Regions from separate parts of the Cupriavidus sp. HY129 genome, predicted to be linked through region 2. Evidence: predicted binding sites of a transcription regulator. Region 2 holds the regulator's gene; each other region holds the start of a gene.
The links. Region 2 encodes FNR, which switches genes on or off when oxygen is low (the NO sensors DNR and NnrR bind a similar motif). Its sites were predicted from a motif close to TTGATNNNNATCAA; they were not measured.
Positions count from the first base shown of each region.

Region 1: hemN (oxygen-independent coproporphyrinogen III oxidase) is a predicted target of FNR. The motif match lies at 4,179-4,192, and genes of this name have one in related genera.
Region 3: K6G35_RS26380 (universal stress protein) is a predicted target of FNR. The motif match lies at 7,514-7,527, and genes of this name have one in related genera.

Region 1 is NZ_CP083254.1:3,410,012-3,420,492, reverse strand. Features, by position in the region: gene K6G35_RS15780 (UvrD-helicase domain-containing protein) at 1-419, shown strand, start outside; gene K6G35_RS15775 (response regulator) at 745-1,476, shown strand; gene K6G35_RS15770 (ATP-binding protein) at 1,481-2,800, shown strand; gene K6G35_RS15765 (ABC transporter substrate-binding protein) at 2,824-4,020, opposite strand; gene hemN (oxygen-independent coproporphyrinogen III oxidase) at 4,254-5,756, shown strand; gene K6G35_RS15755 (c-type cytochrome) at 5,874-6,773, opposite strand; tRNA gene K6G35_RS15750 (tRNA-Arg) at 7,200-7,275, shown strand; gene K6G35_RS15745 (YMGG-like glycine zipper-containing protein) at 7,453-7,686, opposite strand; gene K6G35_RS15740 (hypothetical protein) at 7,696-8,076, opposite strand; gene K6G35_RS15735 (enoyl-CoA hydratase) at 8,347-9,141, shown strand; gene K6G35_RS15730 (FAD-binding oxidoreductase) at 9,361-10,481, shown strand, end outside.
Region 2 is NZ_CP083254.1:2,044,968-2,055,448, forward strand. Features, by position in the region: gene infB (translation initiation factor IF-2) at 1-969, opposite strand, end outside; gene nusA (transcription termination factor NusA) at 1,053-2,528, opposite strand; gene rimP (ribosome maturation factor RimP) at 2,525-3,013, opposite strand; gene rluB (23S rRNA pseudouridine(2605) synthase RluB) at 3,342-5,225, opposite strand; gene scpB (SMC-Scp complex subunit ScpB) at 5,254-6,162, opposite strand; gene K6G35_RS09275 (sulfite exporter TauE/SafE family protein) at 6,714-7,481, opposite strand; gene fnr (fumarate/nitrate reduction transcriptional regulator Fnr) at 7,567-8,292, shown strand; gene K6G35_RS09285 (hypothetical protein) at 8,376-8,621, opposite strand; gene K6G35_RS09290 (hypothetical protein) at 8,618-8,854, opposite strand; gene ccoG (cytochrome c oxidase accessory protein CcoG) at 8,868-10,397, opposite strand; gene ccoP (cytochrome-c oxidase, cbb3-type subunit III) at 10,453-10,481, opposite strand, start outside.
Region 3 is NZ_CP083255.1:2,246,368-2,256,848, reverse strand. Features, by position in the region: gene K6G35_RS26420 (DUF58 domain-containing protein) at 1-186, shown strand, start outside; gene K6G35_RS26415 (FMN-binding negative transcriptional regulator) at 444-1,094, shown strand; gene K6G35_RS26410 (SDR family NAD(P)-dependent oxidoreductase) at 1,128-1,928, opposite strand; gene K6G35_RS26405 (GlxA family transcriptional regulator) at 2,073-3,014, shown strand; gene K6G35_RS26400 (helix-turn-helix domain-containing protein) at 3,035-3,808, opposite strand; gene K6G35_RS26395 (universal stress protein) at 4,209-5,033, shown strand; gene K6G35_RS26390 (MBL fold metallo-hydrolase RNA specificity domain-containing protein) at 5,138-6,496, shown strand; gene K6G35_RS26385 (universal stress protein) at 6,548-7,396, opposite strand; gene K6G35_RS26380 (universal stress protein) at 7,595-8,047, shown strand; gene K6G35_RS26375 (response regulator) at 8,078-8,722, opposite strand; gene K6G35_RS26370 (sensor histidine kinase) at 8,719-9,870, opposite strand; gene K6G35_RS26365 (hypothetical protein) at 10,334-10,481, shown strand, end outside.

The DNA of each region.
Region 1 (10,481 bases), 1.4 Mb from region 2:
TTACGCAGACCGTGGCGCTGATGAGCATGCTGGAAGGCCGCGAGGAAGATCCCGATGCGGTGCGACTGTCGACGCTGCACGCGTCGAAGGGGCTCGAGTACCCGCACGTGTTCCTGGTCGGCGTGGAAGAGGGCATCCTGCCTCACTCGCGCGAGGACGAGGAAATGGGCGACGAGAAGATCGAGGAGGAGCGCCGCCTGATGTATGTGGGCATCACGCGCGCGCAGCGCAGTCTGCAGATCAGCTGGTGCAAGAAGCGCAAGCGCGCCCGCGATACGTATGCGTGCGAGCCGTCGCGTTTCATCGCCGAGATGAAGCTGGAGGACGACCCCGCCCCGAAGGACGAGACCCCGGCCATGAGCCCGAAGGATCGTCTGGCCGGGCTCAAGGCGCTGCTCGGCAAGCCTGCGGCGGGGTGATTGATACAAGCCGGACAAGCTTCGGGATGACCGTCTCTCTACGATTGGCGTGCGCGCTTTCGTCTCGGCGTCTGTCGCGACACATCGCGCCTACCCTTCGGTTTGCGGTGTGTGCTGGGCGCATGCGAGCCCGGCTTCTTCCCTGTTGAGCGCTCCCGGATGCGGCAGCACCGGGGGCGTTTTTTTCCGCCTCTCGCAGCTTGTGGCGTTCTGAGCACGTATCAAGTTTGATACAAAACCGGCATCGCTTGTAATGGGCAAGCTGGTACATTGGGTGCTCCATCCGGCCGCGGTTCCGCGGCCGTTCCCATCTGCAAGCTCGCCCATGGACCTGTCCCCCGCCCTGCCAATCCGCCTGCTGATCGTCGACGACGACCCACAAATCCGGGCCATGCTGGCCGAATACCTCGCCACATTCGGCATGGAGGCCGATGGTGCCGAAGGCGGCACTGCCATGCGTGCGGCGATGTCGAAGCAGGAATACGACCTCGTCATCCTGGACCTCTCGCTGCCCGGCGAGAACGGCCTGACGTTGTGCCGCGAAATCCGGGAGTCCAGCAACCTGCCTGTGATCATGCTGACCGCGCGGGCGGAACTGGCCGATCGCGTGGTGGGACTCGAGGTGGGCGCGGACGACTACGTGACTAAGCCGTTCGAGATGCGCGAGCTGGTGGCGCGCATCCATACCGTGCTGCGTCGCAGCCGTGCCGACGTGCGACGTCCGGCACCGGCCGCGCCCGGGCATGAAGTCCGGTTCGCGGCATGGCGACTGAACACCACGCTGCGCCAGCTGGTGGATGCCGAGGACACGGTGGTGCCGCTTTCCAACGCGGAATTCCGGCTGCTGCTGACATTCATCGAGCATCCCAATCGCGTGCTCGATCGCGAGATGCTGATCAACACCGCGCGTGGGCGCGATCTGGACGTGTTCGATCGCAGCATCGACCTGTTGGTGTCCCGTCTGCGCCAGAAGCTGCGTGACGATCCGCGCGACTCGGCACTGATCCGCACCGTGCGCGGCGAAGGGTACGTCTTCACGGGCACCGTGGAGCACTGACGGCATGGCAGCGCAGATGCCGCCATCGGCGGACGATCCACCAATGGTGCGGCCAGAATTGCGTTCCAGCACATTGGAGACGCCCCGAAGGCGCTTCGATTCGATGTTCGTGCGGCTGTTCTTCGTGATGGCCGCGATCATGCTTGCCGTTCACGTGCTGGGCGTGACCGTGATCGAGGGGTTCTTCCCGCGCCCGGGTTCGGAGCGCTACATGGAACGGATGCGCCGCGCCGCGTCGGAAGCCGAGGCGGCCGGCCACCCGTTGCCTGCGCCACTGCCGGGCGCGCTGGCGTCGCTCAGCCATCCGCACGGACCGCCACCGCCGCCCAACGCCAATGACGACGATGACGACGGCGACAACGACGGGCCCCCGCTGCATCCCGACGCATTCCGCATGCAGAAAGGTGGCGTGCTCATGCCACCCGGACCCCCTGGGCCGCCTGGGCCACCGTCCGGTTTCCATATCCGAGGTATCTGGCCGCCGCACCTGGGCATGTTGTTCCAGCTCGTGGCCATCCTGATTGCATCGTGGGTTGGCGCGCGTCTGCTGGCGCGGCCCGTGCAGCAACTGGCCAGTGGTGCGAACCGGCTGGCGCAGGACGTCCACGCGCCACCGCTGGAGGAGGAGACGGGCCCAGCCGAAGCGCGTGACGCTACCCGGGCACTGAACCTGATGCAGCAGCGCATCCGCACCCAGCTGGCGCAGCAATCGCGCTTCCTGGCGGCGGTGTCGCACGACCTGCGCACGCCGCTGACGCGCATGAGCCTGCGCATCGAGCGCATCGAGGACAACAACGTGCGTTACCGTCTGCGCCAGGATCTGGCCGAGATGAACGGACTGATTGACGCCACGCTGTACTACCTGCGCGAGCGAGACGATGCCGCCGGCCCGCGCCAGCGCGTGGACGTGCTGGCACTGCTGCAGGCCATCGTCGACGATGCACAGGAAATGGGTCAGGACGTGCGGCTTTCCGGCACCGCCGTGCCGCTGCTGGCGTACCCGGCCGAACTGCGCCGCGCGGTGGTCAATCTGGTGGAGAACGCGCACCGGTACGGCGGCGCCGCCCATATCGTGCTGACCGACAGCGCCGAGCGCGTGATCATCGACGTGTCCGATAACGGCCCGGGTATTCCGCCCGCGGAACTCCAGCGCGTGCTGGAGCCGTTCTATCGCGTGGAGTCGTCGCGCAGCCGTGCTACAGGTGGCGTGGGAATGGGATTGGCGATCGCCGCCGACATCGTGGCGCGGCACGGCGGGGAACTGACGCTGACCAACCGCACCGAGGGCGGCCTGCGCGTGCGCATCGTGCTGCCGCGCGCCTGACGGGGCGTCGGCGCGTCGATCGCTCAGGCGCGTTGGGGCACACCGCTCTTGTTGATCGGTGCCAGTTGCACGTACTGCGAACCGCGTAGTCCGCGCGTGAAGTCGAGCGTGAAATCGCCAACGTCGACGCGCGTCTGTAGCGCGCGACGCAGCTCTACCGGTCCGGACGCCTTGATGCCGCTGGCCGCGCGCACCAGCCACGCGGCGCCAATGTAGCCAGCCAGCGTGGCGGGCGAGGGCGGCTCGTCGAGGTACTGCTTCATGCGCGCGACATGCTCTTTCACCACACGCAGCGTCGATTCCTGCGGCCCCGGCGCGATCTGCGTCACCACCATCCCGCCCGCATAGCCTGTACCGAGGATTTCACGCGCCGACACCGGGCTGACGGCCGACAACCCCACCAGGAATCCGTACCAGTTCTGCGCAGCCAGCGCGCGACCCAGGCTGCCGTAGGCCAGCGTGTCGCCGCCGACGATCACCGCGCCCGGACGGCCCGCCGCAATGCGGCGCGCGCTCTCGTCGAAGTTGCCCGTGAGCGGCACCGTCTGTACCGACATGGCTTTCTCCAGCCGCGACAGCCAGGGCGTGCCTGCAGCGAGCGTGCCCGCCGCGAAATCGGGAGAGACCGCCAGCGTTACCGCGGTCAGTCCGAAGCCGCGTAGCTGACGTACCGCTGCGTCCAGTTCGGATTGATAGTCGGCGCGGGTGAACCAGACGTTCTCGGCATTCAGTGAGAGACCCGACAGCGGTGCCACGATCTGCACGCCACGGCGCGACAGCTCGGTGGACGCTGCGAGCGCGGGCAGCAATGCATCGCCGGGCCCGAACAGCACCTCGGCATGTTCGCTGTCGGCGAGTGCCACTGCCTGGGCCGTGGCGCCACGCGGATTCGTATCGGCATCGCGCGCGACGTGGACGATATGCAGGCTGCCGTTGGACGCGTTGTACGCATCGAACAGCACCTTCGCGCCGGCCAGGTAGTCGCGCGAAAGATCGGCCTGCGGGCCGGTGCGATCGACCAGTTGGCCGACGACAAGCTGGCGGCGCGCGCCCGATGGCGCGGGCTGCGCGAACGCGGTGAGCGGTGCGATCCCGGCCAGTGATGACAACGCGCCGAGCGAACCCAGTGCGCCGAGCGTGCCGAGCGTGCCGAGCGTGCGCCGACGCCCTGCGGACGCGGGCGCGCATGACGATATCGACTGCGGTGGGGCTTGGCGCATGGCAGTGGTTCGGAAGCGGTGTGAGGGGAAAGGATGTCTCGCAGCGCAGGGCAGCGAGACCGGGCCGAGACTATCGGCGGTTCATGACGTTCCCGTGACTTGCACGCGACTTGGCTCCCCACCTCGGCGGGGCTGGCGGGCGCACGCATGACGTGGCCTTGATGCTTATCAAGATGGCAGTCCCGGGCGAGGCATAGGATCGGACGTACTTCCGCCTAGAAAGCACCACAATCATGTCCGCCCCCACGTCCAACACCCCCGATACCGCTATCCCTTCCGGCCTCGCATCCCCGTCGACCGCCTTCGACCGCACCGCACTCGCCGACTTCCGCGAACTTGCCGGCCGCATCGATGGCAACGGCCCGCGCTACACGTCGTATCCCACCGCCGACCGCTTTCACGGTGAAGTCGGCGACGCCGCCTACCGGCGCGCCCTGGATGCCTGCCGCGCGAACGCACCGGCTCCACTGTCGCTGTACGTCCACATCCCGTTCTGCGAGAACATCTGCTACTACTGCGGCTGCAACAAGATCATCACCAAGGATCACACCCGCAGCGCGCGTTACGTCGACTATCTGGCACGCGAAATGGCCATGGCCGCCGAGCAGCTTGGCGAGCGCCGCGCGGTTATGCAGTCGCATTGGGGCGGCGGTACGCCGACGTTCCTCGATCCCGTTGAAATGCGCCACGTGATGTCGGCGTTGCACAAGCATTTCGAACTGCTGCCTGAGGGAGAGCACGCGATCGAGATCGACCCGCGCCGTGTGGGCGACGATCGCATGGACCTGCTCGGCGAACTTGGCTTCAACCGGATCAGCCTCGGCGTGCAGGACTTCGACCCCGAAGTGCAGCAGGCCATCCACCGGGTGCAGTCGTACGAGGAAACCAACGGCGTGGTGCGGGCCGCGCGACGCCTTGGGTTCCGTTCGATCAGCATGGACCTGATCTACGGACTGCCGCACCAGACCACGCAACGCTTCTCGGCAACCATCGACCGCGTGCTGGAAATGCGCCCGGACCGCCTGTCGGTCTACAGCTACGCGCACCTCCCGCATGTGTTCAAACCGCAACGCCGCATCGATCCCGCCGCATTGCCACCTGCCGCGGAAAAGCTCGACATCCTCGTATCGACGATCGAGCGCCTGACCGCCGCTGGCTATGTCTATATCGGCATGGACCATTTTGCGTTGCCGGATGACGATCTGGCCATTGCCCAGCGTGAAGGCCGGCTGCAACGCAATTTCCAGGGCTATGCCACCCACGCAGGCTACGACCAGCTTGGCTTCGGGGTCTCGGCGATCGGCGCCGTGGCGGGTCACTACGCGCAGAACGCGCGCACCACGGACGAGTACTACGCCGCGCTCGACAAAGGCCAACTGCCGATCGTGCGCGGGTTCGAGACCTCGGAAGACGACCGTCTGCGCAAGTTCATCATCGGCGAGCTGATGTGCAACGGCACGCTCGATATTCCTGCCGTGGAAGCCGCGCACAGCATCGATTTCGCGCAGAAATTCGCCGCTGAACTGGCCGACCTGGACAAGCTGGCTGTGGACCATCTGCTTCGGCGCACACGGGACCGGATCGAGATCACGCCGCTGGGCCGACTGCTGGTGCGTCGCATCGCGATGGTGTTCGACCACTATCTGCGTGAAGACGCGTTGCGTCCCAAGCCCGCAACTCCGGCGGCCAACGACGCGAAGGTCATCCCGCTGGTGCGCTACTCACGCGTCGTTTAAAGAAATTTTGATGCTCGGCAAATGAGCCAATAAAAAAAGCCCGCGAGATATTCGCGGGCTTTTTTGTGGAGCCGGGGTGACTTCCGGGGTTGCCCCCGGCGTCACTGTCATTCGCTCTTACTTGCCGGCCTCTGCCATGTAGTTCGAAGCGGCGATCACGTCGGCATCCGGACCGGCATAGCCACCCTTCGGCGGCATCACGCCCTTGCCCTTCAGCGCGTAGTTGTGGACTGCGTCCATGCCTTCCTTCAGGCGCGGCGCCCAGGCGGCCTTGTCGCCGAACTTCGGCGCGCCGGCCACACCAGAGGCGTGGCAAGCCGCGCAGACTTGTTCATAGACCTTCTTGCCCGTTTCAGCCGAAGCGGCGGCCGGTGCGGCAGCAGCAACAGCAACAGCAACAGCAGCAGGGGCCGGAGCCGCGGCGGCGGCAGGCGCTGCAGCAGCAGGGGCAGCGGCGGGTGCGTCGGCTGCCGGAGCGGCGGCCTGGGCCGGTGCGCCAGCGGCTGGGGCTGCCGGCTCAGGGAACTTGGCGCCACCGGCGTCGGCCATGTACACCACGGCGCGGGCCAGTTCGTAGTCGCTCAGGTCATCCGGGGTGGTGCCGGCACGGGCAGGCATCGCGTTCTTGCCGTTGAGCACCGACTTCATCAGGCCGTCGAAGCCCTGGCCGATGCGGGCCGCCCAGTCACCCGCCACGCCGTACTTCGGCGCGCCAGCGGCACCGCTGGCATGGCAGGCTGCGCAGACGGCCTTGTAGACCTCTTCGCCGGTCTTCAGGACGCGCGGTGCGTTAGGGTCCTTGATTTCGAGCGAGGCTACGGGCTTGATCCGGTCGTTGATTGCCTCGGCAGACTGTGTTGAGCCGGCGCCTTCGCGGGTGCCGTGTCCGACAAAGTTGACCAGCAGGATGATGACGAGGATCGGGATCAGGAACGCTGCGATCACGACAACGATCAGCTGCTTGGGGGTCTTGATTGGCGACTCGTGGTGGTCGTTTTCTTGGTGGACGTCACTCATACAGAACTCTCGATTTTGCGGGAAACCTATTGCACAGCACGTTGGGGGCGGCTTGCTTTGTCTGGCCCTCGGAGACGCTATCCGGACGACTCTGGCGTCGCAGCGCGGCTTCAACTGCCCACGTCCACGCGCCTGGCCGTTTCGGCCTGGCCTCGTCTGGATAGCGTCCCTGTTTTCGGGGATGAATCTGTCGTTTTTGCGTCCGGGTTGTCTCAGGTCCCGGGTACGTCTCTCTGGCGACGCAAATAGGAGCCGATTATAGACGCAAGACATGGCCTCCGGGGGCCAAAAGCGGCGGCTGGGAGACCCGTGGAGACCCGTAATCGCACTAACCGGCGCAACCCGCATGGACGGGCCGGGTCAAACGGAGTATCCTATGCGACTTTCCGACGGCGGCACTCGCCCGTTGTCAGCAAAGCCCACATCGCGCCCGTAGCTCAATGGATAGAGTACTGCCCTCCGAAGGCAGGGGTTGCTGGTTCGATCCCAGCCGGGCGCGCCAATCCCAGCAAGACTTTTCCGAAGTGATTTCAACTCAGGCTGCGCACCGGCCATAGCTGGATTTCCGTCGCCCGATGCCAGAAGTCAAAGGCGCGGACCCGATACGCACGGGCCAATGCCGTGCGTACCCGAATCCGCGCCGATCGCCGCAAGGGCGATTTACAGGGACAAGGGGAGATCAGTACCAGCTCTGCTGCTTGTTGCCCTTGATGTTGCCCGCCACGCCGCCTGCGACGGCGCCGATGGCGGCGCCGGTCCAGCCGCTGCCGCCGGCAATCGCCGCGATACCCGCGCCGGCCGCGGCGCCAATTGCCGCGCCGGATACCGTGCCTTGCTGCTGCGGCGTCATGTTCGTACACCCAGCGGCGCCGACGATGGCCAGCACCACACCAAGCTGTTGAAGTCGTTTCATGGCATCACCTCACTTTTGGGGTTGCAGGCCGGGAATGACCATGTCGAACCAGATCGTCTCGATCACCGGCCGCGAAAGCTGGTCGGGGTGCGCCGCATACCAGTTATCCACACGTTGACGCACGGTATCGAGCGTATGGCCCCTGAGCCCCTTCGACAGACGGGGCATGATGCTCTGAGTGTCGCCGGGCGGCTTGTCGGCGTAGTAAGCCGATTCCACCTGGGCCAGATTGGCGATGCCCACCAGATAGGCCTTCTTCATCTGTTCGGTCGATTGTGTCCATTGCTTGCCGGTGACCAGTGGAATCTCCTGGGCCAGGGCGCTTTGGCCCATCGTCATCACGACACATGCCGTTGCCGTTGCTGCGAGCCAGCTCAGTCTTCTTGCCATTGCAATTTCCCTCCGCTGTTGTAGATACCGCACGGGGCTGGTGCGTAACACCATATTAGTCGCTGTTCCGGTGTCTGCCAGGTCACTGCGGGCGAATGAAAGTGCGCAAAAAGACGCGCACGGTGGCCAACCAGGCAGTGGATTCCAGCGTTGTTCTGGTGTCGAATAGGGTCTGGATGGTTCGCCGGCCGGATATCCGCCCGAGTTGACCTGACATTCCTGCAGGTCCGAACCTGGACACTCACCCCTTGACGGAGCGCAGACGTGGAAATGGAATCCGGCGGCAAGGCTGTTGACCCCTTCGTGTTACGAGAGACCCATGATGGCGTGGCAACGCTGCGGCTGAACCGGCCGCAGCAATTCAACGCGCTGTCCGAAGCCATGCTCGAAGCGCTGCGCGTGGCCTTCGAGGACATCGCCCGGGACGACTCGGTACGTTGCGTCGTGCTGGCCGCCGAAGGCAAGGCGTTCTGCGCCGGGCACGATCTGCGCGAGATGCGCGGTCGCCCGGACCTGGCCTACTACCGCACGCTGTTCGCGCAATGCAGCGTGGTCATGCAGGCGATCCAGGCGTTGCCGGTGCCGGTCATCGCGCGGGTGCACGGCATTGCCACGGCCGCCGGCTGCCAACTCGTGGCGAGTTGCGACTTGGCTATTGCGTCGGTCGCGGCGAAGTTCGCGGTGTCCGGTATCAACGTCGGCTTGTTCTGCTCCACGCCATCGGTGGCGTTGTCGCGCAATGTCTCGACCAAGCGCGCGTTCGACCTGCTCGTGACCGGCCGCTTCATTGATGCCGAGACGGCAGCGGATTGGGGCCTGATCAACGAGGCCGTGCCCGAGCAGGAGCTTGATGCCGCCGTGGCGCGCAAGGCGGAGGCGATTCTCTCCAAGAGCCCGGCAGCGATCCGCTACGGCAAGGCGATGTTCTATCGCCAGCGCCTGATGGCGTTGGGCGATGCCTATGCATTCGCGGGCGACGTCATGGCGCGGAACATGATGGAAGAGGACGCGGGCGAGGGCATCGATGCGTTCCTGCAGAAGCGTCCCCCTCGCTGGCAGCGATAAGATTTGTCGGCCTGCGTGACCGTATCGGGCGTGCGGATGTCCCTTTCACGCCGTCCCAACTTTGCAACGGGTCGTGCCAACTCGCGGCGGTGTTGCTACCCCGGACATTGAGACAATCCAGCGCCGATGCGGCTTTCCGCCCACTGGCGCGTGCCTTGCATGGATATCTCTTCCGGGTGCGAATTCCAAAGCCCCGGGCATGTTTGTGGAGGTACCGCCATGCCCACCCTGACCACCGATCATATCGACATGCTGCGCCACGCCGTGCGCGGCAAGGTGCTGCTCCCCGCCGATGCGGGATACGAGACAGCACGTACGGTCTGGAATGCCACCGTCGACCGGCGTCCGGCGATCATCGTCCAGTGTTCGGGCACAGCCGACGTGATGCAGGCCGTCGGCTTCGCGCGCGACCGTGGCCTGGTGCTCGCGGTGCGGGGCGGCGGGCACAACATCGCTGGCAGCGCGATCTGCAACGGCGGTCTCGTTATCGACCTGTCGCAACTGCGTACCGTCCACGTGGACCCACTCGAACGCGTAGCGTGGGTGAGTCCCGGCGCCACGCTCGCCGATTTCGACCATGAGGCGCAGGCGCAGGGACTGGCCACGCCGCTCGGCATCAATTCGACCACCGGCGTGGCTGGGCTGACACTTGGTGGAGGCTTCGGCTGGCTCACGCGCAAGTACGGCATGACTGTGGATAACCTGCTGGGCTGCGAGATCGTCACCGCTGACGGCACGCGTCACTGGACCGACTCGCGACACGAGCCCGAGCTGTTCTGGGCGTTGCGCGGCGGTGGCGGCAACTTCGGCGTGGTGACGCTTTTCCAGTTCCGACTGCATCCCGTGGGGCCGATGATCACGGCGGGCCTGCTGGTCTTCCCCGCGGTCGAGGCGAAAACCGTGCTCCGGCAATACCGCGCCTATGTGGAATCGACGATGCCGGAGGATCTCAACGTCTGGGTCGTGCTGCGCAAAGCGCCGCCGCTACCCTTCCTGCCGGCCTCCGCGCATGGCAAGGATGTGGTGGTGCTGGCGGTGTTCCACGACGGCGATCCGGCCGCCGCGGAGAAAGCGATCGAACCGCTGCGCAAGTTCGGGGAAACCGTGGGCGAACACGTCGGACAGATGCCTTACACCGCGTGGCAACAGGCCTTCGACGCGCTGCTTGGTCCGGGCGCCCGCAACTACTGGAAGTCGCACAACTTCACGCGGCTCGAGGATGGTGCGATCGACGCCATGACGGACTTCGCACTGCGGCTACCGTCGCCGCTGGCGGACATCTTCGTCGGGCAGGTGGGCGGCGTGGCCAATCGCGTGGCGCCCGAAGCCACCGCGTATCA
Region 2 (10,481 bases):
GGTCGTCGTGGCCGCCGGTGCGGGCTTCTTGTCGTCCTTCTTCGCTTCGGTCGTGGCGCCAGCCGGCTTCACCGGCTTGTGCAGCGTGCCGGTCTGCTCGGCCTTCTTTTCCTCGGCCTTGCGCTCCGACGGCGCCTTCAGCACACGTGCCGGCGCATTCAGCATCTGCTGAATCGCGCGGGCTTCCGCTTCGGCGGCTTCGCGGCGGCGACGGGCGGCAGCATCCTGCTCGGCACGCGCCTTGTCGGCTGCAGCCTTCGCGCTGTCCTGCTCGGCGCGCGCCTTGTCGACGGCAGCCTTGGCGTCGTCGGCGTTCTTCTGCGCTTGCGCGCGTTCCGTGGCCAGACGTGCCTTGTCGTCTTCTGCCTTCTTGCGCGCGGTTTCCTCGGCGGCGTCGGCTGCGGCCTGTGCGGCGGCAGCTTCTTCAGCAGCCTTCTGGGCCAGCAGCTCGGCCTGGCGGCGCTGTTCGGCCTCCAGGGCTTCCTGCTTGGCGCGGCGTTCGGCTTCCTCGCGCTCGGCGGCCTCGCGGGCTGCCTGAGCCTCGGCTTCCTGACGTGCCAGGGCCTCGGCCTGCTCGCGGCGCTGTTCCTCATCGCGACGCACTTCCTCGGCAACGGCCTCGGCCGATTCCTGGGCGTCGGCGCCGTCGCCGTGAGATTCCACGTCGTCACGCTTGATCAGGACGCGCTTCTTGCGCACCTCCACCTGCACCGTGCGTGTCTTGCCGGTGGAGTCGGATTGGCGGATCTCGGAAGTCTCACGCTTGGTCAGCGTGATCTTCTTGCGCGCGCTGTCGTCGGACTGACCATGCGACCGCTTCAGGTAATCCAGCAGCCTGGTCTTGTCCGATTCGGTGATGACGTCGTCTGGCGTTGCTTTGCCCACCCCAGCTGCCTGCAATTGTTCCAGCAGTGCAGCAGGGCTGCGGCTCAGTTCTGCGGCCAGTTGGGCAACTGTTGTGCTTGCCATTCAAACCCTTTCAATGCTCGGTTTCTACGTCGGGACAATTCGTGTGCGGAAAGCGCGTCCAGGCTTCACCCCGGACGTGTCCCTCAGTTAAACCAATGTTCCCGTGCTTTCATGATCAGCGCCTTGGCTTCTTCCTCGCCCACGCCGGCCAGTTCGACCAGTTCGTCCACGGCCAGCTCGGCCAGGTCGTCGCGTGTGTGGATGTTGCCTTCGGCCAGTTTGCCGATCAGCTCGGGCGTCAGGCCGTCGAGCGAGCGCAGATCCTGCGACACCTCTTCCACCTTTTCTTCCCGGGCCAGTTCCATCGTCAGCAGCGCATCGCGGGCGCGATTGCGCAGCTCGTTGACGGTGTCCTCGTCGAATGCCTCGATTTCCATCATTTCACTGATGGGCACGTAGGCCACTTCTTCCAGCGAGGAGAATCCTTCCTCGATCAGAATGTCCGCCACTTCCTCGTCCACGTCCAGCTTGGCCATGAACAGCTTGCGCACCACTTCGCTTTCTTCGGCCTGCTTCTGCGCCGATTCTTCCTGCGTCATGATGTTGATCTGCCAGCCGGTCAGCTCCGACGCCAGGCGTACGTTCTGACCACTGCGGCCGATGGAGACGGCGAGGTTTTCCTCGTCGACCACCACGTCCATGCTGTGCTTCTCTTCGTCGACCACGATCGACTGCACCTGTGCCGGCGCCAGCGCACCGATGACGAACTGCGCCGGATCTTCCGACCACAGTACGATGTCCACGGCCTCGCCGCCGATCTCGTTACGCACGGCCGTCACGCGCGTGCCACGCACGCCCACGCAGGTACCGATCGGATCGATTCGCTTGTCATGCGCCACCACGGCGATCTTCGCGCGCACGCCCGGATCGCGTGCGGCAGCCTTGATCTCCAGCAAGCCCTGTTCCATTTCAGGCACTTCGTTCTCGAAGAGCTTGATCAGGAACTCAGGCGCGGTACGCGACAGCTCGATCTGCGGGCCACGCGCGGCGCGGTCCACATTGAGGATATACGCGCGCACACGGTCGCCGGTGCGCAGGTTTTCCTTCGGAATGATCTGGTCACGTGCCAGCAGCGCTTCCACGCGGCCCGACTCGACGATCAGGCCCTTCTTGTCGGCGCGTTTGACCGTGCCGGTCATGATCTTTTCGCCACGATCCAGATAATCATTCAGGATCTGCTCGCGCTCGGCGTCACGAATACGCTGCAGGATGACCTGCTTGGCCGCCTGCGCGCCGATACGGCCGAACTCGACCGACTCGATCTGCTCTTCGATGTAGTCGTCGAGCTGGATATCGGCATTCTGCTCACGTGCCTCGAACAGCAGGATCTGCTTGTCCGGCTCCTGCAGACCTTGTTCATCAGGAACGACGAGCCAGCGGCGGAACGTCTCGTGCTCACCGGATTCGCGGTCGATATGGACGCGAATATCCACGTCCTCCTCGAAACGTTTCTTGGTGGCAGAGGCGAGAGCCGCCTCCAGTGCACCGAAAACCACATCCTTGTCGACGTTCTTTTCGCGAGCTAGCGCATCGACGAGCAACAGAACTTCGCGGCTCATTGCTTGTTCCCTTTTCTTTGATTTCCCTTGAAGTCGATCACCGGCACCAAACGTGCGCGATCGACATCGGATATGGCGAATTCCAGCAGTGCCGGACCGTCCTTGCCTTCGAACTCCAGGCCGATCTTCTCGGCCCCAGCGTCTCCTGCGGGTTCACACAGGATGCCCACGAAATTCTTCTGGCCATTGACCGGCAGGCGCAGCGTAACCCTGACCTCAGCACCGGCAAAGCGAACGTAATCGGCCAACTTCTTCAGCGGCCGGTCCAGGCCTGGCGACGACACTTCGAGGCGCTCGTAATCAACGTTCTCCACAGTGAGCACGTGAGTGAGCTGGCGACTGACTTTCTCGCAATCCTCAATGACGATGCCAGTTTCAGGCTGATCGATGTAGACACGCAGAAGTCCGGCCGGGGCACGCTCAAGCTCAACCAACTCGTAGCCCATGCCGATAAGGGTGGTTTCGATCAAATCTGCCAGATGCACTGTAATCCCGAGTAGTGGCCTTCAATACTGTGGCAGACACCGGACAACGCAATACGCTCGGAATTGATGCTCGACGCGACCTGCAAACCGTCCTGCCTGCCCAATCATCCTGCCGGCCCGCCATGTGACGAAAACCAGCCGCAAGTACAAACGGGCGAACCAAAAAAAAATGGGCGCAATGCCCATCATTCGCCCATCCTCGCCGAGGATGATACTTTTGAATAGACTTTGATTATACGCGGATTATGTCCAAAAGGCAAAAGCCTCCGAGGTTCCGCTCCGGATCAGGGCGATTGCCGACCATTGCCGGCACCGCCCGATCCGTCAATCAACGCTGACCTCGGCCGCGCGGACGGCGACTACCGCCTCCCGCACCCTTGGCGGCCTTTGGCATCACATTTCCATTGACCTCGCCGCCGCCGCGACGCTGGCGATTGCCACCTGCGTTGCCCGCATTGCCAGCGTTTCCGGCCTTGCCACCCCGCCCGCCGCGACCACCACCGGCGCCGGGGCCTCGCAGGCCACCGCCCATCCCGCCGCCAAACTTGGTCGTGTGCGATGTCAGCGGCGCAGGGCCGGACGGAATGTATCCCATCGAGGTCTGCATCGGGTCAGGCTGCCCACGGCCCGCACCCCCGGCATTACCACCCCGGCCACCGCTCTTCTCGTAGCGCGGCAGACCATCCATGCCGGTGTGCATCGGCATGCCCGCCAGCGCTGCTTCTTCGCGCTGCTTGCGGCCGCCAACCTTCGTCACACCCTTGCCGCCGCTCTGGGCTTCCTTGGACGGCGCCTTCAGTCCAATGTTGGCCATCAGGCCGCGCACATCCGTCGGATCCAACTCTTGCCAGCGACCGCGCTTCAAGCCGCGCGGCAGCAGGAACTGACCATAACGCGTGCGGATCAGGCGCGACACGGTCAGACCAACGGCCTCGAACATGCGACGCACTTCGCGGTTACGGCCTTCGGTCAGCGCCACGTGATACCACTGGTTCACACCCTCGCCACCGCCATCGGCGATCCGCAGGAAGTTTGCCTCGCCATCATCGAGCTGAATGCCATGCAGCAGTCGCTGACGATCGGCTTCGGCCAGTTCGCCCAGCGTGCGCACTGCGTATTCGCGCTCCACGCCATAGCGCGGGTGCATGAAACGGTTCGCAATATCGCCCGACGTGGTGAAAATCAACAGCCCTTCGGTATTGAAGTCGAGGCGGCCGACCGCGACCCACTTGCCGTTCTTGATGCGCGGCAGGCTATCGAAAACGGTCGGACGGCCTTCCGGATCCGACTGGCTGACGATCTCACCGGAAGGCTTGTGATAGAGCAGCACGCGTGGAGGCTTGGTCGTCACCTTGCGGTGAATCAGCTTGCCGTTCACGCGGACCTGGTCGGTCGGCAGAATACGCTGGCCGATGTGGGCAGGCAGACCATTGACCGACACACGCCCCTGCAGGATCAGCTCTTCCATCTCGCGGCGCGAGCCAAGTCCACCCTCCGCCAGGACTTTGTGCAGCTTGGGCGCGTCGTCGTCAGCGGACAGTTCGCGCACCGGCTTGGCCTTGGTGCGCGGCACGATCGTGTCTTCCTGATCGAACTGCTCGGAAATCACGAAGCGGAACAGATCCTCGCCACCGGCAGCAGGCTTCGCGCCGCCCTTGCCGGCTTGCCGACCGGGCTTGTCGCCCTGGCGCTGCTCGACACGCTGGTCGCCCCTGTCAGCACCCGGCTTGCCACCAGGCTGTTGACCCTTGCGCTGACCGCCCTTGTTACGGCGACCCGGCTGTTGCGAGGCTGGCTTGTTGTCGCCATCTACCAGCGCAGCCTTGCGTTGCGGCTGCTGACGGCGCTTGCGAGCCCCTTGCGCGGACTGATCCGATCGCGGCTGCGCGTCGCCACCTGCCTCCTCGGCACCGGCAACTGCTTGCGTATCGGCGGCCGGCGCCGGCTTGCGACGCCCGCGGCCACGCGCGGGGGCAGCGGCCGGCGAAGCATCGCCGCCTTCGCCAGACGACGAGGGCTCGGCATCGTCGCGCCCCGTTTCCCGGCCATCGCGGTCCTGCGCCGACTGGCGACGGGAAGCCACTAGATTGCGCAGGCCGCGGCGCAGCCCCTTGCGGCGGGGCGCGCCTTCGGCGCCGTTACCCTCGGGGGCAGCGCCGGTGTCGCCCGGCACGTCCGGCTGGCGGACGTCTTGCTCAGCGGAATCAGACAAAGTATTCACTATCGATGTTGCATGTTGTTCAGTTGGACACGCGCTCGTCGTCGTCCTCGGTCGCCAGCGGCATATCACCGTCGGGGGCCGGAACTGCGGCGTCTTCCTGCGAGGAAGACTCTGTGTCCACATGGAATCCGTTGGCCAGAGCCACCGGCGCGTCATCGCCTTGCCCATCACCCTCGGGCAACTGCGCGACGCTGTCGTTCTGTTCGTTTTCATTGCCGGCGGCATCGCTCGCGCCACCGGACAGATCTTCGGATTGCGGCTCGACCGACAACTGCTCAACTGCCGGCTCACCCGTCTCAGCCACTTCTACGGTGGCCTCCGAAAAGGCCTCCTCGTCACCAGCAGGCGGATTCGCCGTCGCGACCGCTTCGAAATCGATGGCCTGCTGATCCAGCAGAGCCGCCTGAGCCTGGGCCTGGGCATCCTCGAGCGGCGGCAACTCATCCAGCGAGCGCAGACCAAGATCATCCAGGAATGCCTTGGTCGTTGCATACAACGCGGGGCGACCAGGCACGTCCCGGTGACCGATGACTTCGATCCAGTCCCGGTCCTCAAGCTTCTTGACCACCTCCGTGCTGACCGTTACGCCCCGGATCTCTTCGATGTCACCGCGCGTCACCGGCTGGCGATACGCGATGATCGCTAGCGTTTCCATCACGGCACGCGAGTACTTCGGCGGCTTCTCCGGGTTGAGCCGATCAAGAAACTCGCGCATCTCGGGGCGGCTCTGGAACCGCCAGCCGCTGGCCAGGGCCACGAGCTCCACCCCGCGCTGCTGCCAGTCGTTGCGCAGCTCTTCGAGCAGAACCCGGATGGTGTCGGCACCGACGTCGTCGGCGAACAACCGTCGCAGATCACCAACGCGCAATGGCTCCTGCGCACAGATCAGCGCGGTCTCGAGGACGATCTTCGCCTCTTGGGTATTCATGTGATTGTGTGCAGCCTGTCTTTGCACCTGCTTCTGGACGAATCCTGAAGCACTGGAGATTGCAGATACAGCGAGGCCTGAGCCACCGCCATCTCATCGCGCAGCCAACTCGCAGCTTTTCGCAGCGGAGCCGTGCACCTCATTTTCTTTGCATCGAATTGCCGGGTCGTTCCGGCAGGAGATCGTCCGGGGCTGACAGACTACGCCAGTCAACGGACCTCTTGCGTCGCACCCTCTCCCTTTTGGGGTGGACATTCACCTGGACAATCAGATCGCCAAGGCGGCAAGAAACAATCGATATCGGCCCAGGCAACTTCGCCTGGCACCAGCGCCACCTCTCCACACAGCCCCATCGGACTTTGGAACCAGATCTTGTGAACCGGATGAACTGTGGGGACGATCCCGGCAAGCCAGACCTGCCCAGACCCCCTGGGCACACATCCCAGATCGGGAATGCAGCCCCGGCGACGCCACGAGCGCATCGGAGCGCGATACCGTGGTTTTCGCGATTGTATGGCATTCCAGCCCCGCCCTGCAACCAGCAAAAAAGTCTAGAACACGACGCAGAAGCCGTGATTGGCCAGCGTATCGGGCAGCCAGACGGCGCGTGCGACACCCAGCGCCCCAAAACCGATCACAACAAGCGCGGCGCCCACTCGAACGCCGGGGCGGCGCGACAGTTGCCGCAGGTAGCCCGACAAACCCGAGATCACCAGCAGGTTGGGCAGCGTCCCAATGCCAAAGGCCGCCATGACAAGTGCTCCAGATGGCGCATTTCCAGCCAACAAGGCCAGCGCAAGTGCGCCATACACCATACCACAGGGCACCAGCCCCCAGGCCAACCCCATCCCATAGCGCCGCATGATGGGCGCGTGCCGACGCAAGCGAAGCGGCATCTGCATGCCCAGCGACGCGACGCCCCGGACGACATACGAGGCAGCCCGCGCCGCCAGCCGTTCGAGCCATGCTGCACGCATGACGCGGCCCCGCAACAACCACACCCCGGTCAGAACCAGTAACAGGCTGCCCGCGCCATAGAGCCAGCGCTGCACTGGAAGGTAGTCCTGCTTCCAGACTGTCGCACCCACCGCTCCCATCAGCGCCCCAAGCAGCACATAGGTCGTGAGACGCCCGGCGTGCATGACCAGCAGTTCCAGCCACCAGTGAAATCGCGAGCGATGCACGAGGCTAACGACCGCAACAGCCCCCCCGGATTGCCGTTGCTCGACGGCAATGGCAATTCCTCCGCACATGGCGGCGCAATGCACGCCACCAAGCAACGCAAGTGTAAAGACACTGAAAAGCACACCAAATGGCAACTGTTCCTCGCTTCTGCGTCACATCACGCTGTAAAATGCCTGCATCGCGCCTCCATCGCAAGCGCATTCATGCGAGCACCATCAATTGCTTACCTCCATTCCCGTCACCGAGATGTCTCCGCGTTGCTCCACTTGCGCCATGGGCCAGCTTTGCCTTCCCGTGGGCATGTCGCAACAGGACCTCGCAAAGATGGACACGCTCGTACAGGAACGCGTTCGTGTTCACAAGGGCGAAACGCTCTATCGCATGGGCGAACCACTTACCGCAGTCTATGCGATCCGCTTTGGCACATTGAAGACCCACGTGACCATGGAGGACGGACGCACGCAAATCACCGGCTTCCATTTGCCCGGTGAGGTCGTCGGGCTCGACGGCCTCAGCGAGATGCAGCATGCGTCCGACGCCACCGCGCTCGAGGACACAGAGGTCTGCGTCGTGCGATTCGATGACCTGCAATCGCTGTCCGGCACGTTGCCTTCTCTCCAGCAGCAGTTCCTGAGGCTGATGAGCAAGGAAATCTCGCAGGACCAGATCATGCTGATCACTCTTGGCTCGATGCGTGCCGAAGAGCGCCTGGCAGCATTTCTCGTCAACATGTCCGAGCGCCTGTCGATGCGCGGTTACTCGTCGAGCGAGTTCGTGCTGCGGATGAGCCGCGAAGAAATCGGCAGCTATCTTGGCCTCAAGCTCGAAACCGTGAGTCGGCTCTTTTCTCGATTCGCCGAAGCCGGCCTGATTCAGATTCGCCAACGACACGTGAAACTCGTGGACATGGAAGGCATCAGGCAGGTCTATAGCCGAAACTGCTAACGGGCATCGTGGCCAGGAAAACGGCCGTATCGGGAGCAGATCTCCCGGTGCGGCCGTTTTGCTTTCTGCCAGCACTCGAGCCATTACTCGAGTTCGTCGGTCTCCTCGAGCTTGGTTGGCATGGTGTAGAGCGTCAGCCCACTGGACAATGCGCAAAACAACCACGCCACCAGGAAGCCAATCGTGTAGACCGCCTCACGAGACGCTTCCACCTGGTGCCCGAAGAACGTGAGATCGCCCGGATCAACGACCGAAAACACGGTGGCGGTGGCCGCTCCGCCCATCAGAAACGCCGGCCAAAGTACCCACATCAGCCAGCGGAGTCTCATGGGCGCCTCGCAGCCGGCGACGCTACATGCTCCGCCCCCGTTTTCTCCACGACCAGGCCATGACGCTCCACGCCGGAAATCGGCAAATCCGGATGCGTGTTGGCAAGCCAGATGGTCACGCCGCAGCCAATAATTGCAAGCAACGGACCGCTCATCAAAAGCCACGGCCACGGTTCCCTGTACCAGGGCTTGGACTGTTGGGATGTCATTGCGCTCTCCTTGTTTGCTGCCATTTCACCCTCAGCATCACAGATTGCGGGGAACAATGAAACTCGTGGATTGCCTGATATGCGCGTCTCGGCCGTCCTCGCCCTCCGCCGTCACGGTTACGTTGATCTTGTGCGTGCCCTCCTTGGCATCGTCGATCGGCACGCGAATGCGAATCGGCAACAACCGGTTGGACGTTGGCTGCATGGCCTCGGCGGACTTGTCATACTCGACCGTCAGTCCAGTCAGATCGTCGCCCTCAGCCTGCACGCGAATCCGCATCGGCGCTTCCGTGGTGTTGATCACCTGGAGCCGATAGACGTTCTCGATCCAGCGGCCCTCCACTTCCCGGCCCAGCGCGCCGCGATCCCGAATGATGTCGACCTTGATCGGCGACCGCATTGCCAGCGATGCGACGAAGCCCGCCGCCAGAACCAGCCAGATCAGCGTATAGATGATCGTGCGTGGTCGCAGCAGCCGTTTGCGCGCGTCGGATGTCGTCAGGGACTTGCGCATGGCGTTTTCCGACGTGTATCGGATCAGGCCGCGCGGGTACTCCATCTTGTCCATGACGAGATTGCACGCGTCGATACAGGCGCCACAACCGATGCACTCGTACTGGAGGCCATCACGAATATCGATACCGGTCGGACACACCTGCACGCAGATACTGCAATTCACGCAATCGCCAATACCAGCCGCATGGCGATCGGTCTTGCGGGAACGGCTACCACGCGGCTCCCCACGACCCACGTCATAGGTCACGACATAGGTATCGCGGTCGACCATCACGCTCTGGAAACGCGCATAGGGGCACATGTACTTGCACACCTGCTCGCGCATGAATCCGGCGTTGCCCCAGGTCGCAAATGCGTAGAACAGCATCCAGAAGCTCTGCCAGGGTCCTAGCGTGAAATGCAGGACCTCGCTACCAAGTTCCCGAATCGGTGCGAAATACCCGATAAACGTGAAGCCCGTCCACAGTGCGATCAGCACCCAGAGCACATGCTTGGTCGCCTTGATTCGCAGCTTGCGCAGGCTCCAGGGATCGCCGTCGAGTCGGATCCGCGCGATGCGATCCCCTTCGACATGTCGCTCGATCCACATGAATATCTCTGTGTAGACCGTCTGAGGACAGGCATAGCCGCAGAACAGGCGTCCCGCGATGGCGGTGAACAGAAATAGCGATAGCGCAGAAATGACCAGCAGCACAGCGAGATAGATCACATCCTGCGGCCACAGCACGAGACCGAAGATGTAGAACTTGCGCGCGCCGAGATCGAACAGCACGGCCTGGCGATCATTCCACTGCAGCCAGGGCGTTCCGTAGTAAATCAACTGCGTCAGGATGACCAGCCACACGCGCCAGCTCGAAAACGCGCCAGAAGTCGAGCGCGGATAGATCTTGCGGCGGACCTCGTACAGCGCTTCCTCGGTGGTCTCGGCCCCCTTGGGGGGCGGCGCGGGACGCCAAGTGTTGCCGTTACGATCGCTCGCCGACTGGCTTGCAGACGGATCGTTCGAGGCGTGATCGTCCGAGTGATCGGGGGCGTTAAGGGGCGCGCTCATCGTGTTGCCCTCACGCCCCGGTGGGCGGCACGCCGCCCGGCCCCGGGGCAGTTAGTCATTTTGCAGCGCCTCCCGTATTTGAGA
Region 3 (10,481 bases), on a different replicon from region 2:
GGCCGGGAGACGCTCCGGAGCGCGATTCACCGCTTCGCGGACGATCACAATGCGTCGCTGGTCGAGTGGCACAACGGCATTGGCGTGCCGCTGCTCCCGATATCGGCAGCCGAGGATACGGCGCTGCAACTGCGCCGGCTGCTGGGATATCCAGCCGATGCGTCGCCGCGGCGCGGCAAGGCATAGGACGCAGCTTCGGGCTGGATGTGCAGTCCAAGCACTCTCAGTTGGCCCTTATGACCGCGTAGCACAACTGGCGGGGACCCCAGCCGAAAATCAAGCAACCGCTTGATCACCCTCTGGTTCGGTGGGTTCGATGCCGCTGAGCCTACAGTTCTCCATCAGCGTGTGGGCGATAACCGCAAACTGCGGCTACACTCGGCTCCAGTTTCCGATGACAATGCTTGCATTCCGAACCCAACACACCCACGCCCCGCACGCTCATGTACGTCCCTGCCCATTTCGAAGAATCGCGCCCCGAGGCTCTCCATGCGTTGATGACCGCGTATCCGTTTGGCACGCTGGTCACGCATGGCAGGAACGGTCTGGATGCGAACCACATTCCCTTCCATCTCGAGCCCTCGCAAGGGCCGAATGGGATGCTGAAGGCTCACGTTGCCCGCGCCAACCCGGTCTGGCAGGACGTGGCGAACGGTGATGAGGTACTGGTGATTTTCCGTGCCGCTGATGCGTATATCTCGCCGAACTGGTATCCGAGCAAGCACGAGGCCCATAAGCAGGTGCCCACGTGGAACTACATGGTCGTGCACGCGCACGGTCGCATCACGATTCGCGACGATGAGCGCTTCGTGCGCGGTGTGGTAGCCCATCTGACTCGCACGCACGAAGCCACGCAACCCAGGCCGTGGAAGATGTCCGACGCCCCGTCGGATTTTGTCGACACGATGCTCAAGGCGATTGTCGGCATCGAAATTGAGATCACGCGCCTGGAAGGCAAGTTGAAGCTGAGCCAGAACAAGGAAGTGCGCGACATCCGTGGCGCCGGCACGGCGCTGGCCGAGCAGGGCAGCACGATGCTCGGCGAAGCGATGCTGGCCCGCGCAGATGCCAAGGAGCGGGGCGAGACCCAGTAATTCCCGGGCCTCCCACCCTTTACCTTCCGCCTCTCAGCGTCCCGTCGCGTACCGGGGCGCCGGAGTGTTGGTCGATAGCTGGCCCGCCATCGCCTGGCGCGCGCCTTCATATGCATTCCATTGCTCGATCGCGTGCAGCGGTGGAATCGTCACCAGCTCGCCGCGGTCGAAGCCTACCAGTGCCGCATCGACCATCGCTTCGGCCGGCATGACGATCGCCTTGTCGAGATGTTCGATCGGCAGGCCACCGGTTTCCCAGAAGTCCGTGGCGGTCGCCCCCGGCAGTACTGCCTGCACGCGCAGCCCCTTGGCCGCGAGTTCGTGGTGCAGCGACTGGCTGAATGCCAGTACGAACGCCTTGCTGCCGCCGTACACCCCGTTCAGGATTTCGGGCGCGATGCCGACGATCGACGAAATGTTGATGATCGCGCCACGGCCGCGCGCAACGAAGCCCGGCACGGCGGCATAGGTCAGGCGCGTCAGCGCGGTGACGTTGAGGTCGATCATCCGGCTCATGGCATCGACGTTGCTGTCGAGCAGCGGCGTGTGCGTGCCGACGCCTGCGTTGTTGACCAGCAGCGTGATGCTGGCGTCCTGCCGCAGCTTTTCCTCCACCCGCGCGAGCGATTGGCGGTCGTTGAGATCGGCCGGGAAGACTTCGACCACGCGCTGCGTCTCGTCAGTGATGCGCCGCGCCAGGGCATCGAGCTTGTCGCGATTGCGGGCGACGAGGATCAGGTCATAGCCGCGCCGTGCCAGGCGGTCCGCGTAGATGGCGCCGATGCCCGAGGATGCGCCGGTAATCAGGGCCGTGCCGAGATGGATTTGCGTCATGGTGTTCTCCTTGCGATGTCGTTGCGATGGGGATCCGAAAATCGGGATGCGTCGAATCCATGCGTTGCATCGTAAGGCGGCTTGACGATGGCAGAAATGACGATTATGGTCATGTTTTAGGACATAAGCCCAACGAGGCCAATCATGCACAACATCGGCTTCCTGCTGACGGACGGTTTTCAGGTGATGGCGCTGGCGACGCAGAGCGTCTTCGAGTACGCGAATCTTGTGGCCGGCGAGCCCTTTTACCGCATCAGGAATTTCTCGATCGACGGTGGGCCGGTAGTCTCTTCGCTGGGGATGACGGTAGAGACGCACGCGGCAAGCACGCGCGTGGCGGTGGATACCTGGGTGCTGGCCGGCGTTGGCGACCCAGTCGCGCAGCCAACACCCGCACCGGTACTGGCGTTCGTGAGCAAGGCGGTGCCGCGTGCGCGCCGGACGGCGTCGATCTGCACGGGGGCGTTCATCCTGGCGGAAGCCGGTCTGCTCGATGGCCGACGCGCGACCACGCACTGGGCCTTCGCGCGCGACATGCAACGGCTCCATCCGGACATCAAGGTGGAGGACGATCGCATCTACATCGTCGATGGCGCGATCTGGACGTCGGCGGGCATGACGGCCGGCCTGGATCTGGCGCTTGCGATGGTCGAAAAGGATCTGGGCGCGGATATCGCGCGATCGGTCGCCCACAAGCTGGTGATGCACCAGCGGCGCTCGGGCGGACAGTCGCAGCACTCGGAGCTACTGGATATGGCGCCGAAATCCGACCGTATCCAGAATGCGCTGGATTACGCGCGCAAGAATCTGAGCCAGGCACTGACGGTGGAGGAACTGGCGGAGACGGTGCATCTGAGCCCACGCCAGTTCAGCCGCGTATTCACCGCGGAGACCGGGCAGTCGCCGGCCAAGGCGATCGAGAATCTGAGATTGGAAGCGGCGCGACTCATGATCGAACAGAGTCGCCACCCGCTGGAAGTCGTGGCGCGGGAAGCCGGCTTTCGAGACCGGCGCCATATGCGCGAGGCATTCCTGCGGGGGTTCGGCGTGCCGCCGCAGGCGGTGCGGCGGGAGGCCCGTGAGTAGCGGGCGCCGGTGTCAGCGGCTCAGATGGCCGCGAGCGCCTCGATATCGAACAGTTCGATGCGCTTGCCATCCACGCGGATCAGCCCTTCGCGCTGGAACCGGGAGAACGTGCGGCTGACCGTTTCGAGCTTGATGCCGAGGTAGCTGCCGATTTCCTCGCGGGTCATGCGCAGCGTGAAGTCGCGCGAAGCATAGCCGCGTTCCTGCAGGCGGCACGACACGTTGATCAGGAATGCTGCTACACGCTGTTCCGAAGTCATGCCCGACAGCAGGATCATCTGCTTGGACTCGCGCAGGATCTCGCGGCTCAGCATCCGATGGAAATGCTGTTGCACGCTCTTGACGTCGCGGCAGAGTCCTTCGAGCGGTGAGAACGGCAGCACGCAGACTGCACTGTCTTCGAGCGCGATCGCGTCGCAGTCATACTCGCCTTCGCCAATCGCGCCAAGGCCGACCGTTTCTCCCGGCAGGAAGAAACCGGTCACGTGCTCATGGCCGCCGGCGTGGGAGGCCACGGTCTTCAGCGATCCCGAGCGGACGGTGTAGAGGTTCTGGAACTTGTCGCCGGAGCGGTACAGGTATTCGCCACGATGCACCATGCGCCAGTGGCTGACCACGGCTTCCAGTTGCGGAAGCTCCTCCGGTTCGAGAGACGATGCGATGCAGAGGCGGCGCAGGCCGCAATCCATGCAGCGCGCCTGGAAATGCCGCGCCGTGCCCGGCGCGTGCGCATGTCCGGTGCATTCCCCATCCATTCCTGCTTCGACGCTCGACCCCTCTACCACTTCATACATGATGCTCTCCCCTGGGGTCGTCAGGCGTTCACCGCCAAATCAAGGTTCTTTGATCTGAATAACTCCCCATCTGCGCGGAAGTATGCCTTGTGATCGGAAAGGCTGAAATCAGCGTCGGCTGATACCTGTGTCAGGGTCTGGAGTGCACTTGTCAGGTTAACCTGACAGGCCAGACATTACCTACGTGCGGCACAGGTGCTCCCGATAGTCGAGGCAAGGTAGATCGCCTTCGACTGAGTCCTCCTTCAGGAGGTTGATTGCCGCGGCTTCTACCGACAATGTTTGGTTTCCCGGCTGTCATGTATTTGACTTGAGGCAAGCGCGGAGCATCTTTGACGATTAAAGTGCACAAGACGGTATCCATTCTTGCCGCCCGATCGCCCCCTTGCCTGGAGCCCCCATGGATTTCAAGACCATTCTCGTCGATCTTGCCGCTGATCCGGCGCGCGATGCGCGTCTGGATGCCGCGCTGACGTTGGCGTCGCTATTCACCGCCCGCGTCATCGGACTGACCGCTACTGGCACCTTGCTGGATCCATTCCGGAGCGCCGGTGAGGAGACCGCGCGTTATCAGCAGATGCGCGCCGACATGCTGCGCAACCTGAAACAGGCCGATGCCGCCGCGCTCGATGCGGCAGTGGCGCGACGTGGGCGGGGCATCGAGATTTCACACGTGGTGGTCGAGCAGGAGGCGGGCTGGGCGTTGACCTCGCGCGGTGTCAGCAGCGATCTGATTTTGCCGGCGCCACCGTCGCTGGCGCACGATACGCCGGCGCTGATGGCCACTTCCGCCGAGTATGTGCTGTTGAACTCTGGCCGCCCGATTCTGGTAATACCCCCCGACGTCAGCCTGGTGCCGGGCGGCACCGTCGTGGTGGCCTGGGACGGCCGGCGCGAAGCTGCGCGCGCCATGAGGGATGCGTTGCCGCTACTGGCTTTGGCATCGCGTGTGATCCTGCAGGTGGTGCTCAGCGGCGCGGGGCCGAACGAGCATGGCGCGGCCGAGGCCGTGCGCTGGCTGGCCGATCACGGCGTCAGCGCTTCGCTGCGTATCGACGAGGGCGCATCGCCAGCCGACAGCCTGATGCGCGTGACGCGCAACGAGGCAGCCGATCTGCTGGTGAGCGGCGGCTACGGCCACTCACGGCTCGGCGAACTCGTCATGGGCGGAACCACGCGCACGCTGCTGCGCAACGCACCGGTGCCACTGCTGATGTCGCATTGAAGCGCGTGACACGTACTGTTCTGCCATCGCTCCAAAGCCAGTGACAGGATCTGGCGATATTGACAACACCGCTACTGACGACGCCAACACCAACATCACAGACCATGCACATCCAGTTCCTTGGGGCTACGGACACCGTGACCGGTTCGCGCTTTCTGCTAGACACCGGAGAAGCGCGGGTTCTGATCGACTGCGGACTGTTTCAGGGCTACAAGGCCCTGCGGCTGCGTAACTGGGATCGCTTTCCGATCAGCCCGGGCAGTCTCGATGCCGTGGTGCTGACACACGCGCATATCGACCACAGCGGCTATCTGCCCTTGTTGGTGAAGCGCGGTTACAAGGGGCGCGTGCACTGCACGACGGGAACCGCGGAGCTTTGCGGCCTGCTGCTGCCGGACAGCGCCCATCTGGCGGAAGAAGACGCCAACTATGCCAATCGCAAGGGGTATTCGCGTCATCAACCGGCGCTGCCGCTCTATACCGTGGCGGATGCCATGCATGCGCTGGAGCATCTGAAGCCCGCGCCTTATAGCAAGCGGGTGACAATCGCACGCGGTGTGGAAGCGGAGTTTCATCGCGCGGGCCATATTCTTGGCTCGTCCAGCGTGACGATCCATGCCAAGGGCCGGCGCATCCTGTTCTCCGGCGACCTCGGCCCGCAAGATGACATGCTGATGCGGCCGCCGGAGCCACCCACCGCGGCGGATTACCTTATAGTGGAATCGACTTACGGTGACCGCCTGCATCCGGAAGGCGATCCCATCGAGCTGCTGGCCGATATCATTCGCAAGACCGTTGCCCGGGGCGGCAGCGTGATCATTCCCGTCTTTGCGGTTGGGCGTGCCCAGTTGCTGCTGTATTGCCTCTACCGGCTGCGCCAGCGACGGCGCTTTCCCGATGTGCCCATCTACCTGAACAGCCCGATGGCCATCGAAGCCACGCGGATTCTCTCCGAGCACTCGGACGAACTGCGCATCGACCCCGAAACGTGCGCGGCTGCCTGTTCGGTGGCGATTCCAACCCGAAGCATGGAGGAGTCGATCCGCATCAACCGGGTGGATCAGCCGAAGATCATCCTGGCTGGTAGCGGAATGCTGACGGGCGGGCGCGTGGTGCATCACCTCGAATCGTTCGGGCAGGACCCACGCAGCACTTTCCTGCTGGTGGGGTTCCAGGCGGCCGGAACGCGGGGTGCGACGCTGGCGTCCGGCCAGCGCACGTTGCGGATGCACGGGCGCGAAGTCGAACTGCGTGCTTCAGTCGAACAGATTCGCCATTTCTCGGCACATGCCGATGCGGATGGGCTGATGGACTGGATGAGTGCCATCGGGACGCCGCCACGGCAGACGTTCATCGTGCACGGCGAGCCCAGTGCCGCCGATGCGCTGCGCCAGCGCATCGAGCATTCGCTGCATTGGGATGTCACGATGCCCGAGTACCGGGGTATCTATACGCTCGACTAAGCGTTCGACTAAGCGTTCGACCGGGCGACCGAGCAAGGCGTGCCGGCGCGGCTAGTAGGAAAAGAGGGTGGGAATCGTGGCGTGACGAAGCACGGTGTCCGTCACGCCACCCAGCAATTCCTCGCGCAGCAGCCCCCGGCCATACGCGCCACAAACCAGCAGGTCGGCGCGGCGCTGGCCGGCGATGGCAAGCAGTGACTCGCCGATATCGGCCGATCGTTCCAGCACCATCTCGACCATGCTCGCGTGCACGCCATGCCGAGCCAGCCAGTTTGCCGCGTAGGCGGGCGGGGAGAGTTCGGCCTTGCGGCGCGCGTACGGAGGAATGCAGGACACCACGTCGACCTGGGTGGCGCGCTTGAGCAACGGCAGCGCGTCATGCAGCGCGCGCGCGGATTCGCGGGTGCCGTTCCAGGCCACCACGATCGAGCCATAGGGGAAGGTGGAAGCGTCCGGCAGCGGCCCTTGAGGAATGACCAGCACCGGGCGGCCACTCGAAAGAATGGCCGTCTCGACGAAGTGCCGGGCTACGTCGCTGTCGGCGTTCAGTCGGTCGGGCTGGCCGACGATCAGCAGGTCGGCCAGCCGGCCTTCGCACTGGATGGCGTCGGTGGGCGCGCCCTCGCCGACGCGCCAGTCGACGGCAAACGTCGCGGCTTCGGTGGCGATGTCGAAGGCTTCCCGGGCGGCTTCACATGCGGCGCCAAGATCCGGCGCGTATGCCTGGCGCTCGCGGCGGCCGTCCGCGGTGCGATAGACCCACGCTGGCTCGTCCGCGCTCAGCGAAAGCAGGCCGATCAGCGTGGCGTTGAACGATCCGGCCAGCGCCACGGCATGACAGAGCCGGGCCTCCACTGATTGCGAGGCATCGACGTGGACCATGATCGCCGAGATGTCCATATGGTCTCCTGAAAAAGCAAGGCGCTTCGGCGCCATTTGGGTCTCAAATGTATGCGTGATGTGCCGCGTATGGTTGCGACAGATCAAGAGCGCCTGATTCGGTGGACTCGGGTCATCTTGCGATACATCAACCATGGAGCCTTGGCACGTCCTATGCTGGGTCAGTGAGGGCACGTGGCCCGGACTGAGGAGACCGATATGTATGAACGCATCCTGGTTGCCGTGGATGGCAGCCCGTCTTCCGACCTGGCCATTGCGCAGGCAGCCGGGCTGGCCAAGGGCCTGGGCGCGGAGGTGAAGGTCCTGTTCGTGGTGGACGAGGGCGAAGTGTTCCTTGAGGCAGGTTTCGTCAATCCGCAGGACATCCTGAATGGACTGACGGACTTTGGCAGGAAGGCCCTTGCAGCCGCCGCTCACCGTCTCCAGGACGCTGGCGTGCGGTTTCAGACCGAACTGGCAGAGAAGTCAGCGGTGCCGGGTGACATCGCTGGCGCGATCGTCGGCTATGCCGACCGCTGGCCAGCCGATGTGATCGTGATGGGTACACGCGGCCGACGCGGTGTGCGCCGCATGATCATGGGTAGCGTCTCTGAAGGTGTGGTGGCCAAGACCAGCAAGCCGGTGCTGCTGATTCGCGGCGAGTCGGCCTGAACGACGGGGCTGTGGCCGGGGGCCACGACGTTATAGCTTGTCTTCGTCGCCGAACAGCCTCGCCTCGATCGCATAGCGGACCAGTGCGGCGTCGCTGCGAAGCTGGAGCTTTTCCATCAGGCGCATCTTGTAGGTGCTGACCGTCTTGGCGCTGACGCACAGCGCGGCGGCGATCTGCGTCAGCGACTCGCCATCGACGATGCGCCGGAATACCTCGAGTTCACGATCCGACAGGCCTTCGTGCGGCGCATCGGGCTTTTCCTGCAGGCCCAGCGCCAGCTTTTCGGCCATGGCGGGGCTGACGTAGGTGCCGCCCGCGGCCACCTTCCTGAGCGCCTCGACCAGTTCCGTCGCCGCGCTTTCCTTGGTCAGGTAGCCGGCCGCGCCCGCACGGAAGGCGCGGACCACATACTGTTCCTCGGCGTGCATCGTCAGTACGAGGATCCGTAGTGCCGGATGATCGGCCCGCAGTTGCCGGATCAGTTCCAGCCCGTTCCGGCCGGGCATCGACAGGTCCAGCAGGATGACATGCGGGGACAGCTCGCGCACGAGCTGTGGCACCTCGGTACCGCGGGCTGCTTCGCCAACCACCTCGAAGTCGCTGGTGCGTTCGAGGATATGGCGCAATCCGTTGCGCACCACAGTGTGATCGTCTGCAATGATCACGCGAATCATGCCTGGGTCTCCTTGCAATCCGGATGACCCGGAAAAGTGACGACGAGTTCGAAGCCGTCGCCGGGCGAATGTTCGATGGACACCGTGCCACCCAGCAGGCGTGCCCGTTCCCGGATGCCAAGCAGGCCGAACGAGCGGCGCGCGCCATCCTTCGGCTGGCCGTTCCAGCCGCGCCCGTCGTCGTGCACGCGCAGCACGAACTGGCCGTGATCGTGATCCTCGTCCTGGTTCTGGTGGGTCAGCGTCACCCAGGCCTCGCTGGCGTCCGCATGATGCACGACGTTGTTGAGCGCCTCCTGGACGATCCGGAATACAGCGGTGGCGGCTTGCTCGGTGACGTCGATTTCCTCCGGCGTCCGCGTGCTCACCGAGATCGCGTAGCGCCGGCTGAAATCCTTGGCTAGCCAGTCCAGCGCGGCGGCGAGGCCCAGTTCATCGAGCAACGCCGGGCGCAGATCGGACGAAATCCTGCGCACGGCGGCGATGGTTTCGTCGATGACGGTGTGCATGGCGCTGACCTGTTCGAGCGCGCGCACGGCGCCGCAGTCCGCACGCAAGTCGGTCTCCAGCATCACCAGATCCATTTTCAGCGCGCTCAGACGCTGGCCCAGATCGTCGTGAAGCTCGCGCGCGACGCGCCGGCTTTCGTCCTCGCGCGCAGCCAGGATGCTGTCCGACAGCGCCTGGAGTTCCTCGCGGGACCGCTGCAGCGCTGCCTCGGCACGCACGCGAGCGGTGACGTCGCGCAGCATGACCGTGAAAAGCTTGTGTCCGGCACCATCGGAGGTCTGCGAGATCGACGCTTCGATCGGGAATTCGGTTCCGTCCTGACGCAGGGCGTATAGCGTGAGCTGGCGCCCCATCTGCCGGTCGGAAACACCGGTCACGCCAAAACGCGTGACGTGCGCGGCATGGGCAGTGCGGAAACGGGCAGGGATGAAATCGCCAAGGGGGCGGCCCATGGCCTGTTCCGCCGGCAAGCCGAACAGCGTTTCCGCCATCGGGTTGAACAGCACCACGCGCTGTTCTTCGTCCACCGAGATGATGGCTTCCATCGACGAGCGGATGATTCCCGCCAGCCGGGCTTCGTTTTCGGCGATTCGCCGGTCGCCATTGTCGTCGGTGCCCGTCAAGGCTTCCGGCCCCATTCCCAACTCCTGTCCTGGATTCGTGGTCGGTAGCGGGCGATTTGCTGCTCCAGCCAGAATCTGTATTCGTAATTATGCGATGAAACATGGGAGTGGCGCCACGCATGTGCCCAATATCCATCGAGGCAACGCAAAGCCGGTTTCGTGTCCGGCGTACGCGGAATCCGGGCTCAGGCAGTGTCAAGCGTACGCCATGGGTGAATCAAGAATATGCGAATGCAGCAGGAATGCAGTTTCAGACTAAGTAGAGGCCGTTGTCGCCAAATCGGTAGGGCGATTGATTATTGGCGCCTTTGGTGTTTCATTTTTCGTATTTCGGTCTATTAATACGATATCGGATGGTTCTTATCGCAGGAGATTTTGTCGCCTATAACCATTCGTGGTGATCACGCAATACCGCAGGGCCCACATTCACCACTTGGTGCAGTCGCAAGGCTGGACAGTGGAAGGCGATAGCGTTGCATTGTCCAAGACCGATGCCGATGGCGAGCTTGATCCGGCCATCGGCTTGCAGCCGATGATTGCATTCGTGCCAACCAATTCGGGCTTGTTAGCGAAAGTCTCGTTGAACGGCGCCATGATCAACAAGCGGGATGGGGGCGCCGTTGCCG